DNA from 2 places in the Streptomyces sp. NBC_00259 genome. Region 2 is predicted to be linked to the other one. Evidence: riboswitches for the same ligand, from Rfam matches in the RefSeq annotation. Region 2 holds a riboswitch; the other holds the start of a gene.
What was found. Region 2 has a riboswitch for S-adenosylmethionine ahead of thrC (threonine synthase). Riboswitches for the same ligand answer to the same signal wherever they lie in the genome.
Positions count from the first base shown of each region.

Region 1: linked by a shared signal. The riboswitch ahead of OG766_RS09270 (aminotransferase class V-fold PLP-dependent enzyme) and the one ahead of thrC (threonine synthase) in region 2 are both predicted to bind S-adenosylmethionine.

Region 1 is NZ_CP108080.1:2,056,902-2,065,925, reverse strand. Features, by position in the region: gene OG766_RS09305 (L,D-transpeptidase) at 1-719, shown strand, start outside; gene OG766_RS09300 (hypothetical protein) at 756-1,154, opposite strand; gene ctaE (aa3-type cytochrome oxidase subunit III) at 1,346-1,966, shown strand; gene qcrC (cytochrome bc1 complex diheme cytochrome c subunit) at 2,032-2,841, shown strand; gene qcrA (cytochrome bc1 complex Rieske iron-sulfur subunit) at 2,838-3,887, shown strand; gene qcrB (cytochrome bc1 complex cytochrome b subunit) at 3,884-5,509, shown strand; gene trpD (anthranilate phosphoribosyltransferase) at 5,635-6,726, shown strand; SAM riboswitch class IV at 6,812-6,929, shown strand; gene OG766_RS09270 (aminotransferase class V-fold PLP-dependent enzyme) at 7,134-8,552, shown strand; gene OG766_RS09265 (glycerate kinase family protein) at 8,513-9,024, opposite strand, start outside.
Region 2 is NZ_CP108080.1:3,540,415-3,549,438, forward strand. Features, by position in the region: gene OG766_RS15715 (hypothetical protein) at 1-62, shown strand, start outside; gene OG766_RS15720 (Uma2 family endonuclease) at 119-700, shown strand; gene OG766_RS15725 (amidohydrolase family protein) at 688-1,653, opposite strand; gene OG766_RS15730 (bleomycin resistance protein) at 1,749-2,456, shown strand; gene groL (chaperonin GroEL) at 2,547-4,169, opposite strand; gene OG766_RS15740 (cold-shock protein) at 4,478-4,681, opposite strand; gene OG766_RS15745 (MoaD/ThiS family protein) at 5,095-5,370, opposite strand; gene thrC (threonine synthase) at 5,367-6,671, opposite strand; SAM riboswitch class I at 6,689-6,843, opposite strand; gene OG766_RS15755 (glucosyl-3-phosphoglycerate synthase) at 6,962-7,930, shown strand; gene OG766_RS15760 (DUF7927 domain-containing protein) at 8,014-9,024, shown strand, end outside.

The sequences.
Region 1 (9,024 bases), 1.5 Mb from region 2:
TCCAGTCCTGGCCGGGCGTGGAGGGTGCCTGGCACTGGGTGGACGACAAGAAACTGCACTACCGCCCGAAGGAGTACTGGCCGACGGGCGCCGTCGTCGAGGTGCACAGCAACCTGGAAGGCGTAAAGGTCGGCGATCACCTGTACGGAGGAGCCGCGAAGCCCCTCAAGCTGACGATCGGCGACCGCGTGGAGGCCATCACCGACGCGAGCACCCACCAGATGACGGTGAAGCGCAACGGAGAAGTGATCAACACCATTCCGGTGACCACCGGCAAGCCGGGCTTCTCCACCCGTAACGGCGTCAAGGTGGTGCTCGGCAAGGAGTACTTCGTACGGATGCGCGGCACCAGCATCGGCATCCCCGTCGGCAGCGCGGAGTCCTACGACCTGCCCGTCTACTACGCGACGCGGGTCACCTGGAGCGGTGAGTACGTCCACGCCGCGCCCTGGTCGACCGGCTCCCAGGGGTACGCCAACGTGAGCCACGGCTGCACCGGAATGTCCACCGGCAACGCCGCCTGGTTCTACAACACCGTCCGCGAGGGCGACATCGTCAAGGTCGTCAACAGCCTGGGCGAGGCCATGGATCCGTTCGGGAACGGCTTCGGCGACTGGAACCTGGACTGGGACCAGTGGCGCACGGGCAGCGCACTGCTGGAGGGGACCAGGGACGGCAGCGGCGCCGCCGACGACGCACGGCTGCGTCCCCGCATCTGACCCCGGCCGGACCCGCACGGGGGCGGGCCGCCGGGCTCAGGCCGCGGCCCGCCCCTTGCGCAGCAGACCGGCCAGCGCGTCGGCGAACTCCACCGGCTCCACCGGAAGTGTCACGGCGGCGTCCGCGCGGCTCCAGGTGGCCAGCCAGGCGTCCTGCGGACGCCCCATGAGCACCAGGACCGGCGGGCAGCGGAAGATCTCGTCCTTGATCTGCCGGCAGACGCCCATACCGCCCGCGGGCACCGCCTCGCCGTCCAGCACACAGACGTCGATCCCGCCCTTGTCCAGCTGCTTGAGGACCGCGGGGAGGGTCGCGCACTCGATGAACTCGACCGCGGGAACGTCGGCGGCCGGGCGCCGGCCCGTGGCGAGCCGCACCTGTTCGCGGGTGCCGGCGTTGTCGCTGTACACCAGCACCGTGGCGGTCGACTGCATTGTTCCTCCGGTTTCGTCGGGGAGAACTGCGGGCTGAACCGATGCGCCGGATGCTACCCCTCACAGCGCCCCGACAGCACCGCTCGTGACGGCCCAATGACGGCATCTGATGGGCCGTTCGGGCTGGACACGGCTCACTGACACACCGAACGGCACCCCCCGGAGTGAGGGCTGGATAAGCGACCGACATAATGTCGGTCGTGGCGACAGCAACGACAGTAGAAACCGGGCACGCGCACCCGTCGGTCAATCGGCCGAACCTCACCAGCGTCGGAACCATCATCTGGCTGAGTTCCGAGCTGATGTTCTTCGCGGCCCTCTTCGCGATGTACTTCACCCTGCGATCGGTGCTGGGTGCCGAGTACTGGGCAGAACAGGCTTCGGCCCTGAACTTCCCCTTCTCGGCGACCAACACCACGATCCTGGTGCTCTCCTCCCTCACCTGCCAGCTCGGCGTGTTCGCCGCCGAGCGCGGTGACGTGAAGAAGCTCCGCACCTGGTTCGTGATCACGTTCGTGATGGGTGCGATCTTCATCGGCGGCCAGGTGTTCGAGTACACCGAGCTGGTCAAGCACGAGGGCCTCTCGCTCTCCTCCGACCCGTACGGCTCGGTCTTCTACCTGACCACCGGCTTCCACGGACTGCATGTGACGGGCGGTCTCATCGCCTTCCTGCTCGTTCTCGGCAGGACGTACGCGGCCCGGAGATTCACCCATGAGCAGGCAACCGCCGCCATCGTCGTGTCCTACTACTGGCACTTCGTCGATGTCGTCTGGATCGGCCTCTTCGCCACGATCTACATGATCAAGTAGCCGGGCTCGTACCCGCACACATTCCAGAAGCATCGACGCAGAAGATCCTGACACCGGGGTAATCCGTGAAAAAGCTCTCCGCACGACGACGCCATCCGCTGGCGGCGGTCGTCGTCCTACTTCTCGCGCTGGCGGCCACTGGGGGGCTGTACGCCGCGTTCGCGCCCGCGGACAAGGCGCAGGCCGATGAAACCGCCCAGTCCCTCGCCATCGAGGAGGGCAAGAAGCTCTACACCGTCGGCTGCGCCAGCTGCCACGGAACCGGCGGTCAGGGCACCTCAGACGGCCCGTCCCTGGTCGGCGTCGGTTCCGCCGCCGTGGACTTCCAGGTCGGCACCGGCCGTATGCCCGCGCAGCAGCCGGGCGCCCAGGTGCCGAAGAAGAAGGTCATCTACTCGCAGGCCCAGATCGACCAGCTCGCGGCGTACGTCGCTTCCCTCGGCGCCGGCCCGATCACGCCGACCGCGAAGCAGTACAGCCCCGACGGTGCCGACATCGCCAAGGGCGGTGACCTGTTCCGCACCAACTGCGCCCAGTGCCACAACTTCACGGGTGAGGGCGGTGCGCTGACGCACGGCAAGTACGCCCCGAACCTCGAAGGCGTGAGCCCGAAGCACATCTACGAGGCCATGCAGACCGGCCCGCAGAACATGCCCTCCTTCCCCGACACGACGATGCCGGAGCAGGAGAAGCGGGACATCATCGCCTACATCCAGACCGTCAACAGCGGCGAGTCGGCAAGCCCGGGCGGTCTCAGCCTGGGTGGCCTCGGCCCCGTCAGCGAGGGACTGTTCGCCTGGGTGTTCGGTCTGGGTGCGCTGATCACCGTTGCCATCTGGGTCGCGGCCCACACCGCTAAGGCCAAGAAGTCATGAGTAGCCAAGACATTCCAGAAGAGACCCTGCCCTCCGAGCAGGACCACGCGCGCGGCACCGTGGAGGCGAAGGACCCCTTCGCCGACCCCGGGCTTCCGGCCCACAAGCCGCGCGTCCAGGACATCGACGAGCGGGCCGCCAAGCGGTCCGAGCGTACGGTCGCCCTCCTGTTCACGCTGTCGATGCTGGCGACGATCGCCTTCATCGCCTCCTACGTGATCTTCCCGGTCGACGAGATCGTCTACATCTGGCCGTTCGGTCATGTGAGCGCGCTGAACTTCTCGCTGGGCATCACGCTCGGTCTGGCGCTGTTCTGCATCGGCGCGGGTGCCGTCCACTGGGCCCGCACCCTGATGTCCGACACGGAGATCGCCGACGAGCGTCACCCGATCGAGGCCGAGCCCGAGGTCAAGGCCAAGGTCCTGGCCGACTTCGCGGCCGGTGCGCAGGAGTCCGGCTTCGGCCGTCGCAAGCTGATCCGCAACACCATGTTCGGCGCGCTGGCCATGGTGCCGCTGTCCGGTGTGGTGCTGCTGCGCGACCTGGGCCCGCTGCCCGAGGACAAGCTCCGGCACACGCTGTGGGCCAAGGGCAAGCAGCTCATCAACATGAACACCAACGAGCCGCTGCGTCCCGAGGACGTCGTCGTCGGTTCGCTGACGTTCGCCATGCCCGAGGGTCTGAGCGAGCACGACCACAGCTTCCAGACCGAGATCGCCAAGGCCGCCCTGATGATCGTCCGGATCCAGCCGGAGGACATCAAGGACAAGCGCGAGCTCGAGTGGTCCCACGACGGCATCGTGGCGTACTCGAAGATCTGCACCCACGTGGGCTGCCCGATCTCCCTGTACGAGCAGCAGACGCACCACGTGCTCTGCCCGTGCCACCAGTCCACCTTCGACCTCTCCGACGGCGCCCGCGTCATCTTCGGCCCGGCCGGTCACGCCCTTCCGCAGCTGCGGATCGGTGTGAATGACGAAGGCTTCCTCGAAGCGCTCGGCGACTTCGACGAGCCCGTCGGTCCTGCCTTCTGGGAGCGCGGATGAGCACCAACGACGCAAACAAGCGGAAAGCGCCCGCGGGTGAGCGGGTCGCGGACTGGGCCGACGGCCGCCTGGGGATCTACTCCCTGGCCAAGACCAACATGCGCAAGATCTTCCCGGACCACTGGTCCTTCATGCTGGGTGAGGTCGCGCTCTACAGCTTCATCGTCGTCATCCTCACGGGTGTCTATCTGACGCTGTTCTTCCACCCGTCGATGAACGAGGTGGAGTACCACGGTTCGTACGTCCCGATGCAGGGCGTGCTGATGTCGGAGGCGTTCGCCTCGACCCTGGACATCAGCTTCGACGTCCGCGGTGGTCTGCTCATCCGGCAGATCCACCACTGGGGTGCGCTGATCTTCCTCGCGGCCATGATGGTCCACATGATGCGCGTCTTCTTCACGGGCGCGTTCCGCAAGCCGCGTGAGATCAACTGGCTGTTCGGCTTCCTGCTGTTCGTCCTCGGCATGTTCACCGGCTTCACCGGTTACTCGCTCCCGGACGACCTGCTCTCCGGCACCGGTGTCCGCTTCATGGAGGGCGCGGTCCTGTCCGTCCCGGTCGTCGGCACGTACCTGTCGATGTTCCTGTTCGGCGGCGAGTTCCCGGGCGGCGACTTCGTGGCCCGGTTCTACTCGGTCCACATCCTGCTGCTGCCGGGCATCATGCTCGGCCTGCTGGTGGCGCACCTGATCCTGGTCTTCTACCACAAGCACACGCAGTTCGCGGGTCCCGGCCGGACCGAGAAGAACGTCGTCGGCATGCCCCTGCTGCCGATCTACATGGCCAAGGCCGGCGGCTTCTTCTTCCTGGTCTTCGGTGTCATCGCGGTCGTCTCGGCCATCGCCACGATCAACCCGATCTGGTCGATCGGCCCGTACCGCCCGGACCAGGTGTCCACCGGTGCGCAGCCCGACTGGTACATGGGCTTCTCCGAGGGTCTGATCCGTGTGATGCCCGGCTGGGAGATCAACCTCTGGGGCCACACGCTGGTCCTGGGCGTCTTCATCCCGCTGGTGATCTTCCCGCTGGTGCTGGTGGCGATCGCGGTCTACCCGTTCGTCGAGTCCTGGGTCACCGGTGACAAGCGCGAGCACCACATCCTGGACCGCCCGCGCAACGCCCCGACCCGTACGGCCTTCGGCGTGGCCTGGCTGACCTGGTACTTCGTGTTGCTGATCGGTGGTGGAAACGACCTCTGGGCGACCCACTTCAACCTGTCGATCAACTCGATCACCTGGTTCGTCCGGATCTTCTTCTTCGCCGGACCGGTCCTCGCCTTCATCATCACCAAGCGGATCTGCCTGGGTCTGCAGCGGCGCGACCGCGACAAGGTGCTGCACGGACGCGAGTCCGGCATCATCAAGCGGCTCCCGCACGGTGAGTTCGTCGAGGTCCACGAGCCGCTGACGCAGGAGGCCCTGCACACGCTCACGGCGCACGAGCAGTACAAGCCGACCGAGATCGGCCCGACGGTCGACGAGAACGGTGTCGAGCGCAAGGTGCCGCGCAGCCAGAAGCTCCGGGCACGGCTGAGCAAGGCGTACTACGGCGAGGGCAACCAGATCGAGAAGCCGACGGTCGAGGAGTACAAGGAGATCACGAGCGGCCACGGCCACCACTGATCCCACCCGCTGATCGCAGCGATCGCCACGGCAGGGGCCCCGTCCACTCGATGGACGGGGCCCTTTGCCGTGCCCGGGGCTCGATAGGGTGGAGACATCCCATACGTACGGACCCAGGAGCGACCATGAGCGCTGTGACCCCCGCAGGTGGGGGTACCCCCGGCGGAGTGAGGGGGAGCACTACCGCGGCGGGCCGTTCCTGGCCCGGGGTACTGGACTCCCTGCTCTACGGACGCGACCAGAGCGCGGACGCCACCGCCTGGGCGATGGACCGGATCCTGCGGGGCGAGGCCACCGACGCGCAGATCGCGGGATTCGCCGTCGCCCTGCGCGCCAAGGGGGAGACCGTCGAGGAGATCGCCGGGCTCGTACGGACGATGTACGAGCACGCCAGGACGATCGAGGTCCCCGGGGCGACCGTCGACATCGTGGGCACGGGCGGCGACGGCGCCAAGACCGTCAACATCTCGACGATGTCCGCGATCGTCGTCGCCGGCACCGGCGCGAAGGTCGTCAAGCACGGCAACCGTGCGGCGTCCAGCGCCAGCGGCGCCTCCGACGTCCTGGAGAAGCTCGGCGTCAATCTGGAGCTGACGCCGCAGCGGGTCGCGGAGGTCGCCGAGGAGGCCGGGATCACCTTCTGCTTCGCCGTGAAGTTCCACCCCGCCCTGCGGCATGTGGCGGCGGCGCGCAAGGAACTCGGCATCCGTACGACGTTCAACTTCCTGGGTCCGCTGACCAACCCCGCACGGGTCAAGGCGCAGGCCACCGGTGTCGCCGACGCCCGGATGGCGCCGATCATGGCCGGGGTGCTGGCCGAGCGCGGCTCCAGCGCGCTGGTCTTCCGCGGGGACGACGGACTCGACGAGCTCACCACGACCGCGACCTCCCGGGTGTGGGTGGTGCGCGACGGCGCGGTGCGTGAGGAGGCCTTCGACCCGCGGGACGTCGGTATCGAACTGGTCCCGGTGGAGGCGCTGCGCGGCGCGGACGCCTCGTACAACGCGGACGTGGCCCGCAGACTGCTCGCCGGCGAGACCGGGCCGGTGCGGGACGCGGTGCTGCTGAACTCGGCGGCGGCGCTGGCCGCGCTGGGGGACGGCGAGGGCGACCTGGTGGACCGGCTCAGGACCGGCATGGCGCAGGCGGCGGAGTCCATCGACTCGGGCGCGGCGAAGCGGGCGCTGGAGCGCTGGGTGGCGGCGAGCAATCGCTAGGCGCCGATCCATGTGACGCAGGGCGCAGTCCGCATGACGGACTGCGCCTTGCGCGCTCCGGAACGTGTGGCAGGATTCTCCTCAAGGTCATGAGTGACAGCGACTACGGCCCCGGCCCGCTGTCCGGCAACCCTCCGTCCGTGGCGGGGTGCCCCGGGTGAAGACCAGGTCGTAGGCAGCGAGGTCTACGGCAAGCGCGGACCCCTGCCCCTGGGGTCCTGGTCCTCAAGGGAGCTGTCTCGTGAGCAAGCGAATGCGCTAGGGCCCCTCGGCCCCTCTTCCCTCACCTCCGTACGTGCGTGCCGTCACGCCGTACGTCGAGGCAACACCCGTATGCCGAGCGGCAGTTCAGCCGCCCTACGGGTTCTCCACAGCCATTTCGCCCTTTCCTCCCGGGAGATACCGCCATGTCCGTGCGCCCCGACGCCGCCCCCGCCGTCACCGTCCCTGCCCCCGCCGTCGCCACGTCCGCGGCCGTCACCGACGCCGACCCCTGCTGTGCCGCCCCGCTGCCGGTCCTCGGCCGGGACGTCACCGTCCCGCTCGTGACCGGTGGCGAAGTCACGTACGCCGCCCTCGACTACGCGGCCAGCGCCCCGGCGCTGCAGCGCGTGTGGGACGACGTCGCCGCGTACGCCCCCTACTACGGCAGCGTGCACCGCGGCGCCGGATACCTCTCGCAGCTGTCCACCGACCTGTTCGAGAACAGCCGGGGGACGGTCCACGAGTTCCTGGACTGCCGGGACGACGACCAGGTCGTGTTCACCCGCTCCACGACCGACTCGCTGAATCTGCTGGCCGCCGCGCTCCCCGCCGACTGCCAGGTCTTCGTCTTCGAGACGGAGCACCACGCCTCCCTGCTGCCGTGGAGGGACGCCCGCGTCACCTACCTCAACGCGCCGCGCACGCACGGGGAGGCGGTGCGGACCCTGGAGACGGCGCTCGCCGACCGCGACCCCTACGGCCCCGCGCTGGTCTGCGTGACGGGCGCGTCCAATGTGACCGGTGAGCTGTGGCCGGTACGGGAGCTGGCAGCCGCCGCGCACGCCCACGGCGCCCGCATCGTCCTCGACGCCGCGCAGCTCGCCCCTCACCACCCGCTCTCGGTGCGGGAGTTGGACGTCGACTGGGTCGCCTTCTCCGGGCACAAGCTGTACGCGCCCTTCGGCTCCGGTGTCCTCGCCGGACGCGCGGACTGGCTGCAGGACGCGGAGCCGTACCTCGCGGGCGGCGGCGCCTCACGGAAGGTCGCACGGCGCACGGACGGCGGGGTGGACGTCGAGTGGCACAGCACCGCCGCCCGCCACGAGGCCGGCTCGCCGAACGTCATCGGCGTCTACTCCATCGCCTCCGCCTGCAAGGCGCTGACCGAGGCCGGCTTCGGCACGCTCGTCGCGCGCGAGCAGCACCTCATCACGAAGGTCCGCGACGGCCTCGCCGAGGTCCCCGAGGTCAAGGTGCTGTCGCTGTTCGGCGACGATTCTCCGCGGGTCGGCGTCATCTCCTTCGTGGTCGAGGGCTGGAACAGCTCCCACTTCGCCGCCGCGCTCTCGGCCGAGTACGGCATCGGCGTACGCGACGGCCTGTTCTGCGCCCACCCGCTGGTCCGCACCCTGCTCGGCAGCGACCCGCAGGACGTGGGCGAGTGCGGCGCGCCGGAGGCCGAGCCGGGGGAGAGGTTGCTGAACGCGATCCGGGTGAGCTTCGGGGCCGGTACGCCGGACGAGCACGTCGAACGGTTCGTCCGGGCGGTGAAGGAGCTCGTGCGCGACGGTGCGAAGTGGAACTACCGCACCGAGGACGGCCGTTGCGTGCCCGCGGTCTGAGCGAGCGGCGACGGCAGACGGGTCCCCAGCAGGATCATCCTTATGGCGCGCTCGGCCGCGTCGGCGAGGAATTCGCCGGCGCGGCCGAGCGCTTCGCGCAGCGGCACGGGAGCGGGCACGATCGAGCTGTACGCGTCCACCCCGACGGCCCGCACCTCGTGCGCACCGTGCCCCAGCGTGCCGGCGAGCGCGAGCACCGGACGGCCCGCCCGCTTGGCGCGGTGGGCCACCTCGGCCGGGATCTTGCCGTGCGGCGTCTGGGCGTCGAGGGCGCCCTCGGCGGTGACGACGAGATCGGCGGCGGCGAGCCGTGCGTCCAGATCGAGGTGGCCGAGGAGCACCTCGAACCGAGGCAGCAGCCGCCCTCCGACGGCGGCGAGTCCGGCACCGAGGCCGCCCGAGGCCCCGGTACCGGGGGAGAGCCGGAGATCGGGCACACCTCCGCCGTCCCCCGGGCCGTGGCCGGCCTCGA
Region 2 (9,024 bases):
GCGCCCGCATGTCCGAGGTCCGCGCCGCGGCGGCCCACCCCGACGAAGGGAATCGCACATGACCGTTCAGCTCATCCGCGCCGGAACCGGGGCACGATGGAGGGAAGGAGGCGACGCCATGACCCCCAGCACCGCCGACCATCCCCAGATGTCGGTCGAGGACTTCGAGCAGCTCGCTCGTCATGCCCCGGAGGGAGTGAAGCTTGAGTTCATCAAGGGAAAGCTGAAGGTCAAGCCGATGCCGGACCAGCTCCACAGGGCCATCGTCATGTGGCTGCTGAGGCAGTGCATGCAGCAACGCCCTGAACTGGATCTCTATCCGGAGATGGATCTGAGGGTGGAGACTTACCGCCAGGGCCGGGCCTACGCGGACGGCGTTCTCGCTCCGGTGGAGCACTTCGTGGGTCACGACGGCATGTGGGCGAACCCGGAAGGCGTCCTCATGGCCGTCGAAGTCACCTCGTACGACTCCGACACCCACGCCCGCGACCGCGTCGAAAAGCGCGCTGCCTACGCGGAAGCCTCGATTCCCGTCTACCTCCCCATCGACCGCGACGACAACACACTGACCGTCTTCAGCGAGCCGGAGAACGGCACCTACCGGCAGCACCCGACCTACAAGTACGGCGACGCCGTCCCCCTCCCCGCCCCCGTCGACATCACGCTCGCCACCGAGAAGCTCAAGGACTACGCCCACTGACCCCGCAGGGACCCGCTTGCCGCCGGGAGCAGGCCCGCGCCTGCCTCCAGTACCGCTTCCGCCTCCTCCGGGACCAGCGTCTCCTCGATGAAGGTGACGGCACGGCGGAGCCCTTCGCCGGTCTGGTACGGGAAGTCCGTGCCGAGCATCAGCCGGCCGGCGCCGAACGACTCGGCGGCCGCCCGCAGCGCCGGCTCGTGGCCGTGGGCGACCGTGTCGTAGTACATCCGGCGCGCGGCGAGGCTCGGCATCTCGGCGGTGTCGGGGGCCTCCCAGGGGACGTGCTGATCGGCGCGCGGCAGCAGCATGGGCAGGGCGCCGCCCAGGTGGGAGTTGACGATCCGCAGTCGCGGGAAGCGGCTGGGGACGCCTTCGAGCATCAGGTGCATCGCGCAGATGGTGTCCTCGGTCGGCGCGCCGACCATCCATCGCATCCGGTTCTCGGCGATGAGCGGCGAGCCCGCGTCCCGCCCCGCGGGGTGCAGGCTGAGCACGGAGCCCCGGTGGTCCAACTCCTCGAACAGGGGCCGGAAAGCGGGGTCCCCGAGGCTCCGCCCGAGCACCGATGTCGTCAGTCCGGCCCCGGCCATCCCGAGTTCGTCGAGCGCCCGCGCAAGCTCCTCGAGGGAGGCGTCCAGGTGCGGCAGCGGCAGCGCGGCGAAGGCGGAGAAGCGTGTGGGCCAGGCGTGTACGACGTCGGCGTAGTGGTTGTTGGCGAGGCGCGCGGCGGTGACCGCTTCGGTCTCGTCCGGGAAGTACGGCGTCTGCGGGGAGACGGACAGGATCTGGTGGTCGATGCCGGCGGCGTCGTTCATCGTGAACCGCGCGTCGAGTTCCGCCGGGCTGTCGCCCGCTCCCAGGCCCCGCTGGGTCGCCGTGTCGTCGCGCCCGTAGGACTCCAGGAGGCGGAGATAGTCCTCGCTCCACAAGTGGGCGTGCACATCGGTCCGCACCTCTTCAGCTTCACGCCGCACCGGCCGCCCCGCAAGAACAGCTCCGGTCGCGCCACAACCGCCCGCGACTAATCAAGTTTGATTAGAGTGGTGGCATGAGTGAGAAGGTCATTCCGATGCTGCCCTGCCACACCATCCAGCCCGTGCTCGACTTCTACACCGCGCTCGGGTTCGAGGTGGCCTTCGTGCAGAAGAGCCCCAACCCGTACGCGGCCGTGACGCGCGGCGACATCGAGCTGCACTTCTTCGGGATGAGGGGCTACGAGCCGGCCGCCTCGTACAGCACCTGTTACGTCCTGACCGACGACGTCGACAACCTGCACACCGCGTTCCGGACCGCGCTCAAGACGGCGTACGGGAAGATCCCCACGCGCGGGCTGCCGCGGCTCGGACCGCTGAAGGACATGTCGTACGGCACACGGCAGTTCCTGATGAGCGATCCGGGCGGCAACTGCATCCGCATCGGGCAGCCGATCAGCGAGGACCAGCACCACCGGCCCGCTCCCAAGGAGACCTTCGCCCGAGCCCTGCATCTCGCGTCGCTGTTCGCGGACTCGAAGGAGGACCTGGCGGGCGCCGCGAAGATCCTCGACCGGGCGCTGGGGCTCGACGACGAGCGGCCCACGCCGGTGGAGCTGCTCCGCCTGCTCGTCCTGCGCGCGGATGTCGCGGGGCGTCTGGACGACCAGGAGACCGCGGCCTCCTCCCTCGCCGAGGCCGGCGCCGCCGAGGCCCGTCTCACCGCCGAGGAGCGGCGGTCGGCCCGGGACGACCTGGAGCGGCTCGCGGAGCTCCGGGGCTGACGCCGGGGCCGAAAAACGCCCGAGGGCGGCACCCCCTGGGAGTGGGGGTGCCGCCCTCGGTTCAGGACGGTTGATCAACCAGCAGGTCGATCAGAAGTCCATGTCACCGCCCGGCATGCCGCCCGGAGCGGCCGCGGAGGCCTTCTCCGGCTTGTCGGCGATGACGGCCTCGGTGGTGAGGAACAGCGCGGCGATGGAGGCCGCGTTCTGCAGGGCGGAGCGGGTGACCTTCGCCGGGTCGATGATGCCCTCGGCGACCAGGTCGACGTACTCGCCGGTCGCGGCGTTCAGGCCGTGACCCGGGGTCAGGTTGCGCACCTTCTCCACCACGACGCCGCCCTCGAGGCCGGCGTTGACGGCGATCTGCTTCAGCGGGGCCTCCAGGGCCAGCTTCACAGCGGCGGCACCGGTGGCCTCGTCGCCCTCGAGCTCGAGCTTCTCGAAGACAGCGGACGCCTGGATGAGAGCCACGCCACCACCGGCGACGATGCCCTCCTCGACGGCCGCCTTCGCGTTGCGAACGGCGTCCTCGATGCGGTGCTTGCGCTCCTTGAGCTCGACCTCGGTCGCGGCGCCGGCCTTGATGACGGCCACGCCGCCGGCCAGCTTCGCGAGGCGCTCCTGGAGCTTCTCGCGGTCGTAGTCCGAGTCGGAGTTCTCGATCTCGGCGCGGATCTGGTTGACGCGACCGGCAACCTGGTCGCTCTCACCGGCACCGTCGACGATCGTGGTCTCGTCCTTGGTGATGACGACCTTGCGGGCGCGGCCGAGCAGGTCCACGCCGGCGTTCTCCAGCTTGAGACCGACCTCCTCGGAGATGACCGTGCCACCGGTGAGGATGGCGATGTCGCCGAGCATGGCCTTGCGGCGGTCACCGAAGCCCGGGGCCTTGACGGCGACGGACTTGAAGGTGCCACGGATCTTGTTGACGACCAGGGTCGACAGGGCCTCGCCCTCGACGTCCTCGGCGATGATCAGCAGCGGCTTGCCCGACTGCATGACCTTCTCCAGCAGCGGGAGCAGGTCCTTCACCGAGGAGATCTTGGAGTTGACGATCAGGATGTACGGGTCCTCGAGCGAGGCCTCCATACGCTCCATGTCGGTGGCGAAGTACGCCGAGATGTAGCCCTTGTCGAAGCGCATGCCCTCGGTGAGCTCGAGCTCCAGACCGAAGGTCTGGGACTCCTCGACGGTGATGACGCCTTCCTTGCCGACCTTGTCCATCGCCTCGGCGATGAGCTCGCCGATCTGGGTGTCGGCGGCGGAGATGGAGGCGGTGGAGGCGATCTGCTCCTTCGTCTCGACCTCCTTCGCCTGGTCGAGCAGGGCGCCGGAGACGGCCTCGACGGCCTTCTCGATGCCGCGCTTCAGGGCCATCGGGTTGGCGCCGGCCGCCACGTTGCGCAGGCCCTCGCGGACCAGCGCCTGGGCGAGGACGGTCGCGGTGGTCGTACCGTCACCGGCGACGTCGTCCGTCTTCTTGGCGACTTCCTTGACCAGCTCGGCGCCGATCTTCTCGTACGGGTCCTCGAGCTCGATCTCCTTGGCGATGGAAACACCATCGTTGGTGATCGTGGGGGCGCCCCACTTCTTCTCGAGGACGACGTTCCGGCCCTTGGGGCCAAGGGTGACCTTGACGGCGTCGGCGAGCTGGTTCATCCCGCGCTCGAGACCGCGCCGTGCCTCCTCGTCGAACGCGATGATCTTGGCCATGTGAAGTGGTCCTCCCGGACTGGGGTGGATTTCTCCGGACCGCGCTGGCGCCCGCGACGGACGGCCTGCATGCCTTGTGGTTCCTTGCCCCACCCGGCCTGCGGGCCTCACCGACCCGGTCCTTAGTTGTCACTCTCACTCGGAGAGTGCTAACGCCAATGATTAGCACTCGACCCCTTCGAGTGCAAGCGGCTTCGAGGAAGCCCCGACGGGCGGCGGGCTCGGCGATCGGACCTCCGGACGCGTCGGAGGGCCCGTACCCAGTGCGGGTACGGGCCCTCCGTCACGTTGCTGCAGTCAGTCGGCGCTCAGCCGGCTGCGCGGACCATGTCCGCCTGCGGCCCCTTCTGGCCCTGCGAGATCTCGAACTCGACTCGCTGACCCTCCTCCAGGGTGCGGTAACCGTCCATCTGGATCGCGCTGTAGTGGACGAAAACATCCGCACCACCGTCGACCGCGATGAAGCCGTACCCCTTCTCCGCGTTGAACCACTTGACGGTGCCCTGAGCCATGCCTAACTCCCCTATTACTGGCCCTTGCACAGGACCGCACCTCGCGGACCCGGGTCAGACCTCACCCACGATGTGTGGCGTGGATGTGCGCCGGAACGCGTCGACCGCGGCTGAATGTATCTGTCCAACTGCCCTCTGCAACAGGTCAATCGGACGAGAATTCCGGGCAGGACCGAAAGGACGATTTACGAGGATTACGAGCATTCCCGGGCAAGTCGGGCCGGGCAAAGCACACTTAACGTGCATCAAGCTCGAACACTTTGGCTGCTTCTTATCGCGGGCGCGCGCATTCTCATATGCGCCTGGCACAAGCAGCGGAGGAGGCTTCCCCAACTCTACCGCGCTCAACCATGCAGAATTGCCCCCTCCACGGAGCTTGCGGAGGGGGCAATTCTGCTTACGGAAAGTGAGGATCAGCCGCCGGCGACGGCCGGGATGATCGAAATGCCGGCGCCGTCCGGCGTCGCCGTCTCCAGCCCCTGCTCGAAACGCACGTCGTCGTCGTTGACGTACACGTTCACGAAGCGGCGCAGCTTGCCCTGGTCGTCCAGGACCCGGGCCGCGATGCCCGTGTGGTTCTGCTCCAGGTCGGCGATCACCTCGGCGAGGGTCGCCCCCTCGGCCGCGACCTCGGCCCGGCCACCCGTGTAGGTGCGGAGGATGGTGGGGATGCGGACGTTGACGCTCATGCGAGACCAGCCTCTCGGAAGGAGTCCAGGTTGGGGCGGATGACCGCGGACATACCCGTCGTGGGCGCCACCGCGTCGAGGGTCTTGAGGCCGTCACCCGTGTTGATGACGACCGTGGTGAGGCACGGGTCGATGGCACCGGACTCGATCAGCTTCTTCGCCACACCGAGGGTGGTGCCGCCCGCGGTCTCGGTGAAGACGCCCTCCGTGCGGGCCAGCAGCTTGATCGCGTCCACGATCTGCTCGTCGGTGACGTCCTCGACGGCGCCGCCGGTGCGGCGGCAGATGTCCAGGACGTACGGGCCGTCCGCCGGGTTGCCGATCGCCAGGGACTTGGCGATGGTGTCGGGCTTCTGCGGCCTGACCACGTCGTGGCCGGCCTTGAAGGCCACGGACACCGGGGAGCAGCCCTCGGCCTGGGCGCCGAAGATCTTGTAGGGCTTGTCCTCGACGAGGCCGATCTTGATCAGCTCCTGCAGACCCTTGTCGATCTTGGTCAGCTGGGAGCCGGAGGCGATCGGGATGACGATCTGGTCGGGGATGCGCCAGCCGAGCTGCTCGCAGATCTCGTACGCGAGCGTCTTGGATCCCTCGCCGTAGTACGGGCGGAGATTGACGTTGACGAAGCCCCAGCCCTCGCCCGCCGGGTCGCCGATGAGCTCGGAGCAGAAGCGGTTGACGTCGTCGTAGTTGCCCTCGATGCCGACGAGCTCGCCGCCGTAGACCGCGGCCATGACGACCTTGCCCTGCTCCAGGTCGTGCGGGATGAACACACAGGAGCGGAATCCGGCGCGGGCGGCCGCGGCGCCGACGGCGCCCGCCAGGTTGCCGGTGGAGGAGCAGGAGAGGGTGGTGAAGCCGAAGGCGCGGGCGGCCTCCAGGGCCTGGGCGACGACGCGGTCCTTGAAGGAATGCGTCGGGTTCCCGGAGTCGTCCTTGACGAAGAGCTTGCCCGGCTCGACGCCCAGCTCGCGGGCGAGGTTGTCGGCCTGGACGAGCTGGGTCCAGCCCGGGTTCAGGTTCGGCTTGCTCGCCACGTCGGCGGGGACGGGGAGCAGCGGGGCGTAGCGCCAGATGTTCGCCGGGCCGCTCTCGATCTGCTTGCGCAGCGTCTCGGGGTCGCCGCTCGGCAGGTCGTACGCGACTTCGAGCGGCCCGAAACAGATCTCGCAGGCGAAGATCGGGCCGAGGGCGAACCGCTCGCCGCACTCGCGGCAGGAGAGCCCGGAGGCGGGGCCCAGATCGACGGTGCCGGAGGTGTCGGCAGAATCATTGGTGGTGGCAACAGTCTGCGCAGCCATGGAGGCGAGGCCCTTTCTCCTCATCTTCCCCGCGGCGCATCTCGCCGCGAGACGGAATTGGCACCTTCCCTAGCCGTGAGCCTCGCGCGCGACGTGATGACGTGCGCCGAGAACGGCTGGAGGGTTGCCGGGGCTTCAACGGGCCGTATCCCTCTGCCCCTCTGGATGAGCGGTATTCGATTGTGTCCGCGCGACGACCCCGACATACGACGGCCGTCCGCGTTGTTCAAGACTGTAACCGAACCCCCGGACGCTTGAGATGGTCGTCCGATCCGCGAGATGGAGATCACGTGCTGGAAGAGGTGGAGCGCTGGCTCGCCCGGCGGTCCTGGTCGGTGACGGACCGGCCACTGGACCAGCTGCTCGCCGCCAAGCAGAACACCACGGTCAGCGTGGTGCTCCCGGCCCTGAACGAGGAGGCGACGGTCGGGGAGATCGTCGCCGTGATCCGCCGTGAGCTGATGACGGACGCGGTGCCGCTCGTGGACGAGCTGGTGGTGATCGACTCGGGGTCCACGGACCGCACCGCCGAGGTGGCGGCGCGCGCCGGGGCGCGGGTGGTGCACCGGGACGCGATCCTCCCCCGTGTACCGGCCGTGGCCGGCAAGGGCGAGGTGCTGTGGCGCTCACTGCTGGTGACGAGCGGCGACATCGTCTGTTACGTGGACGCGGACCTGCGGGAGTTCTCCGCGGACTTCGTCTCCGGGATCGTCGGCCCGCTGCTGACCGATCCCGGGGTGCAGTTCGTGAAGGCGATGTACGACCGGCCGCTGGCCGGGACCCCGGGCCAGGGGGGCAGGGTGACCGAGCTGGTGGCGCGGCCGCTGCTCAATCTGCACTGGCCGCAGCTGGCGGGCTTCGTCCAGCCGCTCGGCGGTGAGTACGCGGGGCGGCGCTCGCTGCTGGAGCGGCTGCCGTTCCCGGTCGGGTACGGGGTGGAGCTCGGCCTGCTGGTGGACGCGCTGCACACGGTGGGCCTGGACGCGCTGGCGCAGGTGGACGTGGGGGAGCGGCTGCACCGCCACCAGGACGGGCAGGCGCTGGGCCGGATGGCGGCGGCGATCTACCGCACCGCGCAACTGCGGCTGTCCCGCGGCCATTTGGTGCGTCCTGCGCTGACCCAGTTCGAGCGGGGCGAGGCCGGTTTCGTCCCGCGTACGCATCCGGTGGACACGGAGGAGCGGCCACCGATGGCGGAGGTCGCGGAGTACGCGGCAAGGGCCGGGCGGCGTAAGCGGCGGGACACGGGCGCGGCGTAACCGGGTACAGCCGGACACATTGTCTACATTTCGGACTTATGGGCTATGTGAGATCTACGGGCGCTCGGCGCCGGCATTCCAGGTTGCCCCGTCTCTTCGGGGCCCTGACGGTCGTCGCGGCCGTCACCACGGTCTCGACCGGTCCGGCCGTCGCCGGCACCGCGTCCCCCGCGTCCCCCGTGTCCCCCGAGTCCCCTGTCTCCACCTTCCAGAAGCGTTACGCCGCCTCGGTCTACGGTGACTTCACCACCATCGGCAACACGGTCCTGGGCTGCCCCGCGGACCCCCGCGACGCGGCGGCCCGGTGCACGACGGCGACCTCCGGGACGGGCGCCGCCGCCGGCACCGGCGGAGCACCGCTGGAAGAGTTCGAGATGCGGCGGCTCGACACCGCCCGGATGTCGTCCGGCCACGGGTCCAGCACCGGCCGGATCACCGTGCCGCCACGCGCCCGCGTCACCTACGCCCGGCTCTTCTGGGGCGGCAACGACGGCACGTACCGCGCCCCGAACGGCATCCTGCTGAACAGCTGCGACGGCTCCGGATCCGTCGCGCGCCCCTCCCCCGGCGACCCGCTGAAGTCCGTGCCCTCGATCCGTGTCGACCGGAACAAGCCGGTCGGGGTCATCGCCGAGAACCTGGTCAGGGACCCGGACTCGGCACCGGGAGCGCACTACTACACCGGCGAGGCCGATGTCACCGGCGCCTTCGCCCGCGTCGTGGGCACCGGCAAACCGCTGACCGTCGCGGTCGGCGGCGTCTGGGCCCCGGCCGGCCGGGGCTGCGCCGCGGGCTGGTCCCTCTCGGTCGTCTACGCGTACGACGCCCCGGACGCGCGCTTCGCACCCGAGCGGCGCACCGTCCAGATCTACGGCGGACACGCCCTGCAGCGCCCCGGCGCCCCCGCCACCACCGTCCCCGCCAACGGCTTCCACCGCTCCGCCGGGCAGATCCGCGCGTCCGTCACGGCCTACGGCGGCGACCGCAACCGCACGGGCGACCGCTTCCGCGTCGACGGCCGCGACATGACCGGCCCCGACACCGGCCGCGCCGACAACTTCTTCGCGGGCGTCGCCCGGGGCGCGGCCGCCCCG